3 regions of the Aeromonas jandaei genome follow, and region 2 is predicted to be linked to each of the others. Evidence: predicted binding sites of a transcription regulator. Region 2 holds the regulator's gene; each other region holds the start of a gene.
The links. Region 2 encodes LexA, which represses DNA repair genes until DNA is damaged. Its sites were predicted from a motif close to ANCTGTNTNNNNANACAGNT; they were not measured.
Positions count from the first base shown of each region.

Region 1: ruvA (Holliday junction branch migration protein RuvA) is a predicted target of LexA. The motif match lies at 1,991-2,010, and genes of this name have one in related genera.
Region 3: dinB (DNA polymerase IV) is a predicted target of LexA. The motif match lies at 2,612-2,631, and genes of this name have one in related genera.

Region 1 is NZ_CP149571.1:155,548-160,007, forward strand. It holds gene ruvB (Holliday junction branch migration DNA helicase RuvB) at 303-1,313, opposite strand; gene ruvA (Holliday junction branch migration protein RuvA) at 1,322-1,936, opposite strand; gene WE862_RS00805 (methyl-accepting chemotaxis protein) at 2,191-4,200, shown strand; gene lysE (L-lysine exporter) at 4,259-4,460, opposite strand, start outside.
Region 2 is NZ_CP149571.1:1,172,987-1,177,446, forward strand. It holds gene plsB (glycerol-3-phosphate 1-O-acyltransferase PlsB) at 1-2,102, opposite strand, end outside; gene lexA (transcriptional repressor LexA) at 2,307-2,933, shown strand; gene WE862_RS05725 (hypothetical protein) at 3,393-3,608, shown strand; gene WE862_RS05730 (SCO family protein) at 3,816-4,442, shown strand; gene dinF (MATE family efflux transporter DinF) at 4,445-4,460, shown strand, end outside.
Region 3 is NZ_CP149571.1:1,891,469-1,895,928, forward strand. It holds gene WE862_RS09270 (YajQ family cyclic di-GMP-binding protein) at 1-450, opposite strand, end outside; gene WE862_RS09275 (ketopantoate reductase family protein) at 650-1,591, shown strand; gene WE862_RS09280 (DJ-1 family glyoxalase III) at 1,623-2,183, shown strand; gene WE862_RS09285 (hypothetical protein) at 2,295-2,501, opposite strand; gene dinB (DNA polymerase IV) at 2,634-3,689, shown strand; gene WE862_RS09295 (methyl-accepting chemotaxis protein) at 3,757-4,460, shown strand, end outside.

The sequences.
Region 1 (4,460 bases), 1.0 Mb from region 2:
GTTCACGGTACGTATTCGACCATCATTTTGAACCTGACTATTGGAATCGAAGATGAAAAAGTTTGTTGCTAAAACCATCCGTTACTACAAGCTTTCCTTTGTTCAGCTCTATCAACTGAACCGACTCTGAGAGCTCGCGACGGCTCACCTGTTTATTTTCCGGTCTGTGTCCAGACGCACTCACTGTCTGTGAACATCCATCCTGAATTGTCTTTGCCCACCGCATCCGCCGTGGGCTTTTTTTTGCCCGGATAACAAAAAACCGCCTTATGTGGCGGTTTTTTACTCAAACAGCTGTTTTCTTACTTCTCATCAGGCCGCTGAAGGCCAAAATGAGCATATGCCCGCGTAGTCGCTATCCGCCCTCTTGGGGTACGTTGCAGATAGCCCTGCTGGATCAGATAGGGCTCCAGTACATCCTCAATGGTATCTTTCTCTTCACCGATAGCCGCCGCCAGGTTATCGAGACCCACCGGCCCCCCCATAAACTTGTCTATGACAGCCAACAATAACTTGCGGTCCATAAAATCAAACCCCTCATTATCGACGTCCAGCATGTCCATCGCCCGCGCAGCGATGGGGCCATCGATCCGGCCATCGGATTTGACCTGGGCAAAGTCGCGCACCCGTCTTAACAAGCGGTTAGCAATCCGCGGCGTGCCGCGAGAGCGACGAGCGACCTCAATGGCACCATCTTCTGTCATGTCGAGCCCCAGACAGCGAGCACTGCGGGAGACGATATCGGTGAGATCCTTGACGTTGTAGAACTCGAGGCGTTGCACGATGCCGAAGCGATCCCGCAGCGGGCTGGTGAGAGAGCCGGCCCGGGTGGTAGCACCGATCAGGGTAAAGGGGGGCAGATCGAGCTTGATGGAGCGGGCCGCCGGCCCCTCCCCGATCATGATATCGAGCTGGTAATCCTCCATCGCCGGATAGAGCACCTCTTCCACCACCGGGCTGAGGCGGTGGATCTCGTCGATAAAGAGCACATCGTGTGGTTCGAGGTTGGTGAGCAATGCAGCCAGATCACCCGCTTTCTCCAACACGGGGCCAGAGGTGGTCTTGATGTTGACCCCCATCTCGTTGGCGACGATGTTGGCGAGGGTGGTCTTGCCCAGACCCGGCGGGCCGAAGATCAGCAGGTGATCGAGCGCCTCCCCCCGCTGCCGCGCCGCCTCGATAAAGATCTCCATCTGCTCGCAAACGGCATCCTGACCGGTATAGTCCGCCAGTTTTTTGGGGCGGATGGCACGGTCGATTATGTCGTCCTCACGGGCGGCACTGGACGAAATGAGACGATCTGCTTCAATCATCTGCTACCTCACACCAGACTACGCAGGGATTCGCGGATGATATCTTCCACCGACATGCCATCTTTGGCGATCTTGCTGACGATCTGGCTCGCCTGTTGCGGCTTGTAACCGAGCGCCACCAGGGCGCTGGCCGCCTCTTCCGCGGCATCCGGAGCCCGCAGTTCCGGCTCGCGAGATGGCAAGGTGACCGCTGCCGGGGAGAAGAGATCATGACTGACCCATCCCTTGAGACGATCCTTCATCTCCACCACCAGCCGTTCAGCCGTCTTCTTGCCTACCCCTGGCAGCTTGACCAGTGAGCTTATCTCTTCACGCTCGACACAGATGACAAACTGACTGGCCGTCATACCGGAGAGAATCGCCAGCGCCAGCTTGGGGCCGACCCCGTTGGTCTTGATCAGCTCGCGGAACAGGGCCCGCTCCTGCTTGTGGTTGAAACCATAGAGCAGCTGGGCATCCTCACGCACCACAAAATGGGTGTGGATGGTCGCCTCCTTGCCGATTTCCGGCAAATCATAGAAACAGCTCATTGGCATCTGCACCTCGTAGCCAACGCCACCCACTTCCAGCAAAACCTCGGGGGGCTGCTTCTCAATGACAATGCCTCTCAAGCGACCAATCACGGCTCTCTCCTCACCAGTACAGCAATTCGCAAATTGGCTCATAGCATAAAGAATAACTGGATAAGTATCCAGCATTGCCCTATCGGTGGCCGCTCATCGGAGAAGCATTTTATGCAAGATCCACCATGCTTGATCCTGTGCTTTTTCAGGCACGGGATAACCGGTAGCCGACTCCGCATCTTTGGCAAACATGGCGTTGTCTGATTAGACTTATTCGGCACCTGATAGTGCTATACACCAAGGAAGGCCATCACATGAAGATTGTTACGACCTCAAATCTGGGCCTCACCATATTGCTTGGCTGCACGCTGGGCATGGGGATCGTCGGCTGGTACGGCAGCCAGCGACTGGCCAATCTGCTCTCCTATGTATTGGGGGCAGCCTGGCAAACTGCAGATGGCGCCATGGAAGGCTCCATCGAACTGGGCCACCAGCAACTGCAAATACAGAAGATGCTCAACGGGATCCCGCTCGATAATGGCAAACTGAATTCAGCCAAGGCGGCAACCGATGATGCACTGACGCGGGTGGCCAACGGGCAACTCATCGACCCTTCCGCAGTCAAGATCATGCAGCAGCAGCAGCAGGACTATCGACAGCAGCAAGATGCCTTGTTGGCGCTCTATCGCAGCTATACCGATGTGGATCAATCCTTGCGCGATAATGCCGATCGACTGGCTCGCCTCTCGGAACAGATGGAGGTCATCGGTGATGGGGCCGTGGAAGGCCTGACGCAATCGCCTGATCAACCCATTAGCTGGAATGGCGGTCTGGAAACGCGATGGGAGGCTGCCGATGGCGGTATGGAGGCCAATATCGGCTTCTTGCGTCAACTCTACGCCATGGAAAAGATGCGTAGACTCGGCATCTCGGATGCCATCAAAAAGGAGCTGGAAGAGGCAATCACATTTTATGAGAGTGCCGCCAGCCGGATGCTGGCCACTGGCATGTTCGATGCACAGGGCAGCGGAGAATTCGGCGGCCATACGCTGTCGAGCCAATACCGCGAGCTGCAGGCCCGCCACAAACAGTTGCTGGGCAGCTGGCTAGCGGCCCTCGCCAGTTATCAGACACAACAGGCGACCTATGAGCAAAGCGCAGATCAACTAGCGCAACAGCTGGTCGATGTCGAGGCAAAAGGCGATGCAACCGTGGAAGATCAGATTATCCAGCTCAATGGCATCATCGGCCAGACCAACACTCTGATCCTGGCTGGCCTTGTATTCAGCCTCGTCATCGTCACCCTGTGTGGCTTCTGGCTGACCCGCAAGCTTGTAACCCCACTGCTCCAGGTAAATAAACGCATGGAGGATATAGCCGCAGGCGATGGCGATCTCAACGTGCGCATCAACCTGAAACGGGATGATGAGATCGGATCGCTCGCCAATAGCGTGGATCGCTTTATCGAGAAGCTGCAGAAGATGATCAGCTCGACGATGCACAACAATCAGCACATCAGCGAGCATGTCCATACCTCGGTCAATCGGGTGGAAGCCATCAGCCAGAGCAGCCGCCAGACAGCAGAACACGCGCTGGCTCTGCATCATGACAGTGAAGAGATGGTACAGGTTGCCACCGGTATCTCGGACAACTGCAGCATGGCCGCCCAAAATGCCAATGAAGTACGCCAGCTGACCACCGAGAGCAGCCAGTATGTCGCCTCTGCCAGCGCGGGCATGCAGCGTGTGGTACAGGAGGTGAGCGAGTGCGCCATCGCCATCAACTCCCTCAAGGAGCAGGCGGGGCAGATCGGCCAGATCATCTCCACCATCAGCGGTATCTCGGAGCAAACCAATCTGCTGGCACTCAATGCAGCCATCGAGGCGGCCCGAGCAGGGGAAATGGGGCGGGGTTTTGCAGTGGTGGCTGACGAGGTGCGCACCCTGGCCAACCGCACAGCGGCTTCCAGTGCCGAGATTAGCCAGGTGATTAGCAGCATCCAGCAACAAACCGAGACCGCTTACCTGATGATGCAGCGTAACCTCAAGACGGTGGAAGCGGGTATGCAAGACTCCGAGAACACCAAGCAGATCCTGTTCAAGGTACAAGGAGCCATCGATCAGCTGGCCGATATGGTGCAGCAGGTGGCCGTCGCCACCGGACAGCTGTCACACACCCTCAGCAACTCCTCCGACAAAGTCTCGGGGATCAGCCTACAGGCCAAAACCGGTGAACAGGAGGCACAGGAGTGTCTGCAACTCGCCTCGTCACTGCATCAGGCCAGCCTGCTGCAACAGCGGCTGCTTTCGCAGTTCCGGGTCTGATCCCTCTTAACAACCAAGATGCCACTCCCAGCGAGTGGCATCTTTTTATCTGGATGAGTTACCCCCCTCTGGCCAGTTGCAGCGCCAGGATCAGCATGATGATGCCGACCAGCAAATCGATCCCCTGCTGCACCCTCCCCTTTGCCAGCCAAGGGGCCAGAGCTGCAGCCCCCAGCGCCAGTGAGTAAAACCATACCAGCGAGGCCAGCATGGCACCTGCGGCAAATGCCGGGCGCAAGGACACTGCCACCTGACTGCCC
Region 2 (4,460 bases):
AGCAGCAGCAGGCGCATCTGGTTGGCCGGGTTGACCCAGTAGCCGCCATCGCGCGCTTCGATCAGTTGCTGGCGCTGCAGTTCGGCCAGCAGGGCATAGACCAGCTCCGGCAGCTCATCCTCTTCATAGCGCAGGAACAGCTCGGTCTTGAGCAGCGGATAGATGTCGATGCAGCGGGCCAGCAGCTCGCTGTGGGAGATCCCTTCACAACGCTCGATCAGGGCCGCAACCAGCGAAGGCATGGCGAACAGGTGGAGGATGTTGTTGCGGTAGTAGGTCAGCAGGATCGCCTGATAGCGGTCCAGACTGATGATCTGGCCCAGCTTGTCCTCACTCACCTCGAACTTGTTGAGCTCCATCGCCTGATCCAGCAGGGTGGCGGCATCTTCGGCCGGCATGGTGCTGTGCGGGCTGTAGGGCACCTGCTTGAGCAGATCCAGATAGGTGTTGAGCTGGGCCTGCAGTTCGTCGCGGGTCAGGGCGTGACGCTCGGCGGCCAGCAGTGCCAGTGCGCTCAGGGTCAGGCCATTGACCGCGGCAGCCCCGTTGATGCGAGTCATCAGCAGCTCGGCCAGTTCGTTGACGGTGCCCGCCATCCACTCCGGACGCTCCTCTTCTCCAATGTGCTGTTTCCAGTCGGGAATATGCTCGCTCAGGTAGCTGTTGAGGGTCAGCGGTTCGCCGAAGTTGACGAAGCCACGGCCATAGTTGCGCAGCTTGCGCAGGATGCCGAGCACCTGCAGGAAGCTCTCTTTCTCCTTGCGGCTGCCCTTGAGCTCGTTGTGGTAGGTGTTCACCTCCATCACGTGCTCGTAACCGAGATAGACGGGCACCAGAGTGACCGGTCTGTCCAGCCCGCGCATCATCGCCTGCAGGGTCATCGCCAGCATGCCGGTTTTGGGCGGCAGCAGGCGACCGGTACGGGAGCGGCCACCCTCGGTGAAGAACTCCACCGAGTAACCCTTGGCGAACAGCAGGTTGAGGTATTCACGAAATACCGTGCTGTAGAGCGGATTGCCCTTGAAGGTACGGCGGATGAAGAAGGCGCCGCCGTGGCGGAAAATCGGGCCCGCCGGCCAGAAGTTGAGGTTGATACCCGCCGCGATATGGGGCGGCACCATCCCCTGGTGATAGATAACGTAGGAGAGCAGCAGGTAGTCCATGTGGCTGCGGTGGCAGGGGACGTAGACGATCTCGTGCCCCTCCTGTGCCAGCTGGCGTACCTTCTCGGCGCCGTTGACGGAGAGCCCGCGGTAGAGCTTGTTCCACAGCCAGCCGAGGAAACTCTCGCCAAGGCGGATCAGCCGGTAGGAGAAGTCGGAGGCGATCTCGTCCATATAGCCGTGAGCCCGCTTCTTGGCTTTCTCGAGGCTGATCCCTTCGCGCTGGGCCTCCTCTTCAATCGCCTGCTGGATCACTTCGGAGTCGAGCAGCTGTTTGAACAGCAGGTGGCGGTTCGGCAGTTTCGGGCCGGTGGCTGCGAGTTGCTGGCGGCTGAAGTGGGTGCGAGCCACCCGCGCCAGTTTGTGGGCGATCCCTTCGTCAGTGCCGTGCTTGTCGGCCATATAGCGCAGGGAGAGCGGCGGCGAGAAGCGCACCAGATTCTCGCGACCCTTGAGGATCACGATGAGCGCCTTCTTCAGCCGGTTCGGCGCCAGACTGCTGATGATGTTCCAGCCGGATGCCTCTTCGCCTTCCCGACCCGGGGCGCGGCCCCAGAACAGGGTGACGGGCACCACCTGGATATCCAGCTCGGGATCCTGCTTGTGCAGATCCAGCAGCTGGTGGAACTCCTGCAGGAAGGGGAGAGGTTTGCTGCGTTTGCCAAACAGGGGAGGCGGACGATCCAGACAGACATAGCGCGGCAGCAGCTGGCTGTTAAGCTCCAGCGGCGTGAAGGGGCCGGGCAGACCGAGATCCTCACAGCATTGCTGCAGGGTCATCAGGTCAGTGATCGAACTGGTCTTCAGGGCGTAGACGATGGGTCTGGCCGGATCCAGATTGAGTTCTGTGATGGGATTTTCCGGCAGGCTCTTGTGATTGACCAAGCCGCTGACCGGCCATTGCAAGATGGCTCTGGAAATCTTCTGTCCTAGGGACATGTGTGTCTGCTCTCCAAAAAAATGCGGCGTGAGCATAGCAAATCGGCGGCCCCTTGTCGCCGAGAGGTACGATGAGTCAGCTGCGCAGGATCAAAACAGCGATAAATGAGCGGTTTGTCGCGACAAATGTCAGCTCTGCCTTGCCTTGGTCACTGCACTGTATATACTGCCAGTGTGCTGTATAAAAAGACAGGTGCCCATTCTATGAAACCCCTTACTCCCCGCCAGGCCGAAGTGCTGGAGTTGATCAAGGCGAATATGAGCGAAACCGGCATGCCGCCGACTCGCGCCGAGATTGCCCAGAAGCTTGGTTTCAAGTCGGCCAATGCGGCCGAAGAACATCTGAAGGCCCTGGCCAAAAAAGGGGTCATCGAGATCATGCCGGGCACGTCCCGCGGCATCCGCCTGCTGCTTGAAGAGGAGGAAGAGGTGCTGGAAGAGAGCGGCCTGCCCCTGATTGGCAAGGTGGCTGCCGGCGAACCTATCCTGGCGCAGGAGCATATCGAGAGCCACTATCAGGTGGATCCTGCCCTGTTCCATCCGCGGGCAGATTTTCTGCTGCGGGTGCAGGGGATGAGCATGAAGAACATCGGCATTCTGGATGGCGACCTGCTGGCTGTGCACAAGACTCAGGAGGTGCGCAATGGTCAGGTGGTGGTGGCTCGTCTCGATGAGGATGTCACCGTCAAGCGCTTCCAGCGCAAGGGTAGCCAGGTGTGGCTGCTGCCGGAAAACGAAGAGCTCTCCCCCATCGAGGTGGATCTCTCCAGCCAGCACCTCACTATCGAAGGTCTGGCCGTCGGCGTGATCCGCAACGCCGACTGGATGTAATTTCCCCTTTGCTATGAGACGGCCTCCTGCGGGAGGCCGTTTTGTTTTGCGCCTTTCCTGTTGGCCTGGCCGCTAGCCCATTGCTGCGAGACTCGATAGGCGTTCGACGAAGGGAGTGGCTGCCAATCATTCATTTCGGATATATGCTCAAATCAGGGTCTCGCCAATAAAGAGACTTCTTGCCATGCGTTGCCGGCCTGTGGCGGGTAATAGGGGCAAATTCAGAACAAGCGTGGGCAATGCACCTTCACGGGATATGAAGGGAGAGGGGGCACCCCTGCCATGGGGCGTCACTCGTGGTATGGCAAGTCGCCGTGCTGCCGGCAGAGTCGGGCAGGCGAAACAGCATAACTTGTCGGTCAGGGAGGACTGGTTATGGCATCGAGATCTCCATGGGATACAGGGGTGAGGGAACTGGCACCGGTATCCTCCATCACCCGTTTTTTCAGAGGCAGCCGGTTGACCTGGTTTTACGGGCTCTGGCTGCACCACAAGGGCTCGCACTGGACGCTCTGGCTGGGTTGCCCGAAAGAGAAGGTGGTACAGTTGGTGCTGCTATTCAAGCGGAGCCATGGTGTTGCCAAGTCGCAGGAAAACTGGTTGGCGCCCGTGATCCCCATCAGTGCCAGAGCGCTCGGCAAAATGCTGCAGCAGAGGCGCATTAACCGCCCGTGAAGGGGATGGATGGCGGCAGAGACCCACAAAACCGGCTCGCTTAAAGAGCCGGTTTTTGTTTTTGTGGTTGCTGCTTAATTGAACCAAACGGTCTGTTCCTGACAGAGCCGTGTACAAGGAGTCTCCAGTTCATGCCCTGCTGGGGTACAATCCCCCACCTGTCTGGCTATCGATGCTGTGTGTACTGAACCGAAAGGGTCTCTTGTTATGATGAAGCTTCGCTATCCTCTGTTGTTTCTGCTGCTGACAGGCTGCCTGATCCTTGCCTTCTATCTCACCCAGCCAAAACGACCGGAGCATGCTGACTACTATCCGGTCGGGCGGGACATCAACAACTTCCAGCTGATCGATGCCGACAACAAGCCATTCACCCCGGCCAACTTGCTGGGACACTGGACCTTTCTCTTCGTCGGTTACACCTATTGTCCCGATATCTGCCCCACCACGCTGGCGGATATCCGCTCCGTCTACGATCAGTTGAAGAAGCTGGCACCGACCACTCAGGTGGTCTTTGTTTCGGCGGATCCCCAGCGCGATGATCCTGCCCGTCTCAAAACCTATACCGCCTTCTTCAACCCCGAGTTCAAGGCGGCGACGGCGCCACACGACAAGCTGTTCCCGTTTGTGCGCAATCTGGGGCTGGTCTACTCCATCGCCAAGGAGGGGGAGAAGGATTACCTGATCGATCACTCCGCCTCCATCGTCCTCATCAACCCCAAGGGCAAGTTGCAGGGGGTATTCCGGCCCAAGGTGGAGCGCGGCCAGGTACCGCTGGTGCAGATGGATAGCATGCTCTCCGACTTCTCCCGCATCCTGAAGCTGACAGGTCACTGAGAGTGACGCACTCTGTTG
Region 3 (4,460 bases), 720 kb from region 2:
GCCCAGTTCGGCGCCACGCACCATCGCCATCACCTCTTGCAGGTCGTCACGCTTCTTGCCGGTGACACGTACTTCATCACCCTGGATGGCAGCCTGCACCTTGATCTTGGAATCTTTGATCAGTTTGACCAGCTTCTTGGCCACTTCCTTGTCGATCCCTTGCTTGAACTTGACGGTCAGGTGGAAACGCTTGCCGGAGTGAACGGAATCGCCCACGTCCATCGAGCTGTTTTCGATATTGCGCTTGAGCAGGGCGCCACGCAGGATTTCAACCATCTGCTTGAGCTGGAAATCGGCATCCGCCTCCAGCTTGACCTCTTCCTTGTTCAACTCGAAGCTGGCTTCTACCCCACGAAAATCGAAACGGGTGGCCAGTTCACGATTGGCGTTGTCTACGGCGTTCAACACCTCGTTCATTTTGACTTCAGAGACAATATCGAATGACGGCATAGCCGGGCTCCTCATGTTGCGTTATCGGGGGCCAAATCTACCAGAAATAAGGCAAATTTGCTGATTTTGATGGGGCTGCTCTGCTAGAATCCTGTGCGCACAGGATGGGTGGACCCGTTAGTGTCCGCCAGCGACAGCTTCACTTATCCCCGGTAACAGGTTGAGAGGATTGCAACCCTTACCCTGACAGAGTCACACCATGCCAAGCGGATTAAAGAATTCCCGACAGCCTGCCACCACTCAATGGTCCATATTGGGTTGCGGTGCTCTCGGCGGCGTTTTTGCCTCCCTGTTGACCCAAAGCGGTCAGTCAACACGAGTGTTGTTGCGCGAGCATCATCAATCCACCCTGCATCCGGGGTTTGATTTCACCTCGCTGGAAGGGCACGTTCAGCTGCTCAATATCGAACGTGGTTTCGCCAGCAAACCGGGCAAGATCAAGCGCCTGCTGGTGATGACCAAAGCCAGTCAGGTGGTGGCCGCACTGGCGCCGCTGGTTGGCAAGCTGGATGCCGAAGTGCCCATCATATTGCTGCACAACGGCATGGGGATTGCCGAACAGGTTGTTGCCATGTTCCCCCACAATCCGGTTATTGCCGGGGTGACCAGCCATGGTGCCATGCAGCTGGGCCATTTCGTGTTTCGCCACACCGGCAAGGGCGAAACCTGGCTCGGGCCGGTCAATGAGGCCGCCAGGGCTCATGCTGCTCTGGCTGACGAACTGGCACTGGCGCTCGGTCAGGCCGGTTGGGATGAGCAGATTTTGCAGCGTCAGTGGCAAAAGCTGGCCATCAACTGCGCCATCAACCCGCTGACTGCGTTGCACAAGCTGAAAAATGGCGAGCTGGCAGGCCCCCGCTTTGCTGATGCACTGCAGCAGGTCTGTGTCGAGGTGGCCGATGTGATGAGCGCACAAGGCATTGCCACGACCGCTGAAGAGTTGCTGCGCCGGGTGATGACTGTGGTCGAGCTGACCGCCGACAACTACTCCTCCATGTGTCAGGATATGGAGCTTGGTCGAGAGACCGAGATCGAAGCGATCACCGGATTCCTCCTGGCCAAAGCGGCCGAGCATGGCATCGCGGTCCCGGTCAATCAGGGACTCTATCAGGCGGTCAAAGAGAAGAGTCAGACAGCCTGAGTTTGACGAGGTCAACAGCAAGGAGGCAAAGATGAGCGTACTGGTTCTGGTTGCGCCCGGATCGGAAGAGATCGAGACGGTGGCGATTGTCGATACCTTGGTGCGTGCCCAGCTGGAGGTGGTGTTGGCCTCCTGTTGCCCGCTTGGCAAGCGCCAGATCAAAGCATCGCGCGGGGTTCAGCTGGTGGCCGACTGCCATATCGATGAGCTGGCGCCTCGTGATTTCGAGGCTATCGTTGTGCCGGGTGGCCTGCCTGGCAGCGAAGTGATCCGCGATACCCCGCTTGCCATCGAGCTGCTCAGTGCGCAGGCAAGTGCTGGTCGCTGGCGAGCTGCCATCTGCGCAGCTCCTGCCGTTGTGCTGCACCACCACGGCTTGCTGGATAAGGCTTGCGTGACTTGTCACCCCGCTTTTCAGGCTCGGTTGCCAGCAACGCAGCTCTCCACCGCTCGGGTCGTAAGGGATGAGATGCATCGCCTGATCACCAGCCAGGGGCCGGGCAGCGCCATCGAGTTTGCCCTCGAACTGGTGCGGGTGCTGCGTAGTGATGAGCTGGCTGCGGCGGTTGCAGCGCCTATGGTGTTGCCTTAGCGAAGGGTTATCTGCTTCATGAGCCTTTATCTGGGCTTTCATCTTGCCTAAAAACGGGCCCCTGCCATATCGGCAGGGGCCCGTTTTTCTATGCCCGGACGATAACCCGGGTCAGTAGTCGTACTCTTTGCACTGTTTCTTGTTGAATTCGGTGCGCCAGCGGGAGAGTTCTTCCTGCGTGCCCAGCTTGTCCCCCTTCTTGATGGCTTGTTCCAGTGCCGCGATGCGATCGTAGAGCCAACGGCACTCGGCGGTCGGATTGTTTTTGCCGATCCCGGCGAGCGGCAGCAGACAGAGTCCCAACCAGAGGTATTTCATTGCCAACACTCCTTGTTGCAGTGATTGATGAGGTCTCTTTGGAGTCTAACAGGATAGCAGCCATTGATTGAGATAGAGCTCCTCCCTGGCTTGCAGTAATATGATGCGATGTCTGTTTATTTATACAGTGGTATGCGCAAAATCATCCATATCGACATGGACTGCTTTTTTGCCGCGGTGGAGATGCGGGATAACCCCGCATTGCGGGAAGTACCGCTGGCGATAGGGGGGGCGTCCGAGCGGCGTGGCGTCATTTCGACCTGCAATTATGTTGCCCGCCGCTTTGGTGTGCGCTCGGCGATGCCCACTGCGCTGGCGAAAAAGCTCTGTCCGCCGCTGGTGCTGTTGCCGGGAAGGATGGCGCTCTACAAGGATATTTCCCGCCAGCTAAGAGCCATTTTTCATCGCTATACCGATCAGGTAGAGCCCTTGTCGCTGGATGAGGCTTATCTCGATGTCACTCACAGTGGCTGTTGTGGTGGCAGTGCAACCCTGATGGCCCGGGAGATCCGTCATGCCATCGTCACCGAACTGGGACTGACCGCTTCGGCTGGCGTAGCGCCAAACAAGTTTCTGGCCAAGCTCGCCTCGGAGCAGCGCAAACCGGATGGTCTGTTCATTATCCGCCCTGACGAGGTGGAGGCGTTTACCTGCCTGCTTCCTCTTGGCAAGTTGCCCGGCGTCGGGCGCAAGACGGCAGAGCGGCTGGAGGCGCAAGGGCTGTTCACTTGCGAGGATGCCCGGGCACTGGCGCCTGAGGAGTTGCAAAGCCGGTTCGGCAAGCTGGGCGAGATGCTGACGAGCCGCATCTGGGGTCTGGATGAAGAGCCGGTGCAGGCACAGCGGGTTCGCAAGACGGTTGGCGTGGAAACCACACTGGCAAGCGATCTCTGTGATGAATTGGCCTGCATGGAGGTGCTAAATCGACTGTTACCCGAGCTGGAGCGCCGCTTCCAGCAGGTCTGCCCGGCAGAACAGCTTATGGGGCAGGGGATCAAGCTCAAATTTGCTGATTTTCACCAGACAACTGTTTATCGCAGTCAGGGAGGATATCAGGCCGAGTTGTTCATACCCTTATTGAAAGAGGGGTTGCTGCGGGCGCAAGGGCGATCGGTACGTCTGCTGGGGTTGGTGGTGGGTTTGCCGAAAGAGGGAGAAGTTAACCAACTATCGCTGGATTTGCTCTGAGATAGTTAAGTTTTTGTTTATAAAGTCGATAAACTATCCATATCGCTATGACGTTAGGAATATTGGCATGAGTGCTCTTTCTGTCCAGGGTCGGATCACCCTGATTGCCGGTTGTTGTTTGTTGGTTACCGCAGCCGCTCTGGTTGCTTCATCTCTTTACAATGCCAACAAGATGCAGGCGCAAGTGCGACAAGCAACAATGCACGAGGCTCAGCAATCGGCAGAAAACTGGATGAAAGCGATGGGTGCTGAGCAGGCTGCCAAGGTGACCAGTTATCTGGACGAGGCCTATTTCCGGGCGACTCTGCTTGCTGAAAATGTGCTGTTCCAGCGCAAGAATGCGGCCGACAACTTTGTTCACTCCGAGGCGCTACGTGGCGCTATCAACCAGCAGCTGCACGATGCCGCAGCCTCTTCCACCAATCTGCTCGGCGTTTACGCTGTGTTTGAACCCGATCAGCTGGACGGAGAGGACAGCAACTATCAGGGCTCCAGCGAGATTGGCTCCAATGATAAAGGGCGTTTTTCAACCTATTGGGCCTATGACAACGGCAAGCTGGTACCTGAAGTGCAAAACGAGGATGTGCTGGCTGACGAAACGCCGACCGCATCTGGCGGCGTTGAAAACGAGTGGTATCGTTGCAGCATCCGCACCAAGGCGCTCTGCCTGCTTGAACCATATCTGGATGACGTCGGCGATAAAAAGGTTCTGATCACATCGGTGAGCACCCCTTTGCTGGATAACGGCAACTTGCTGGGGATGGTTGGCGT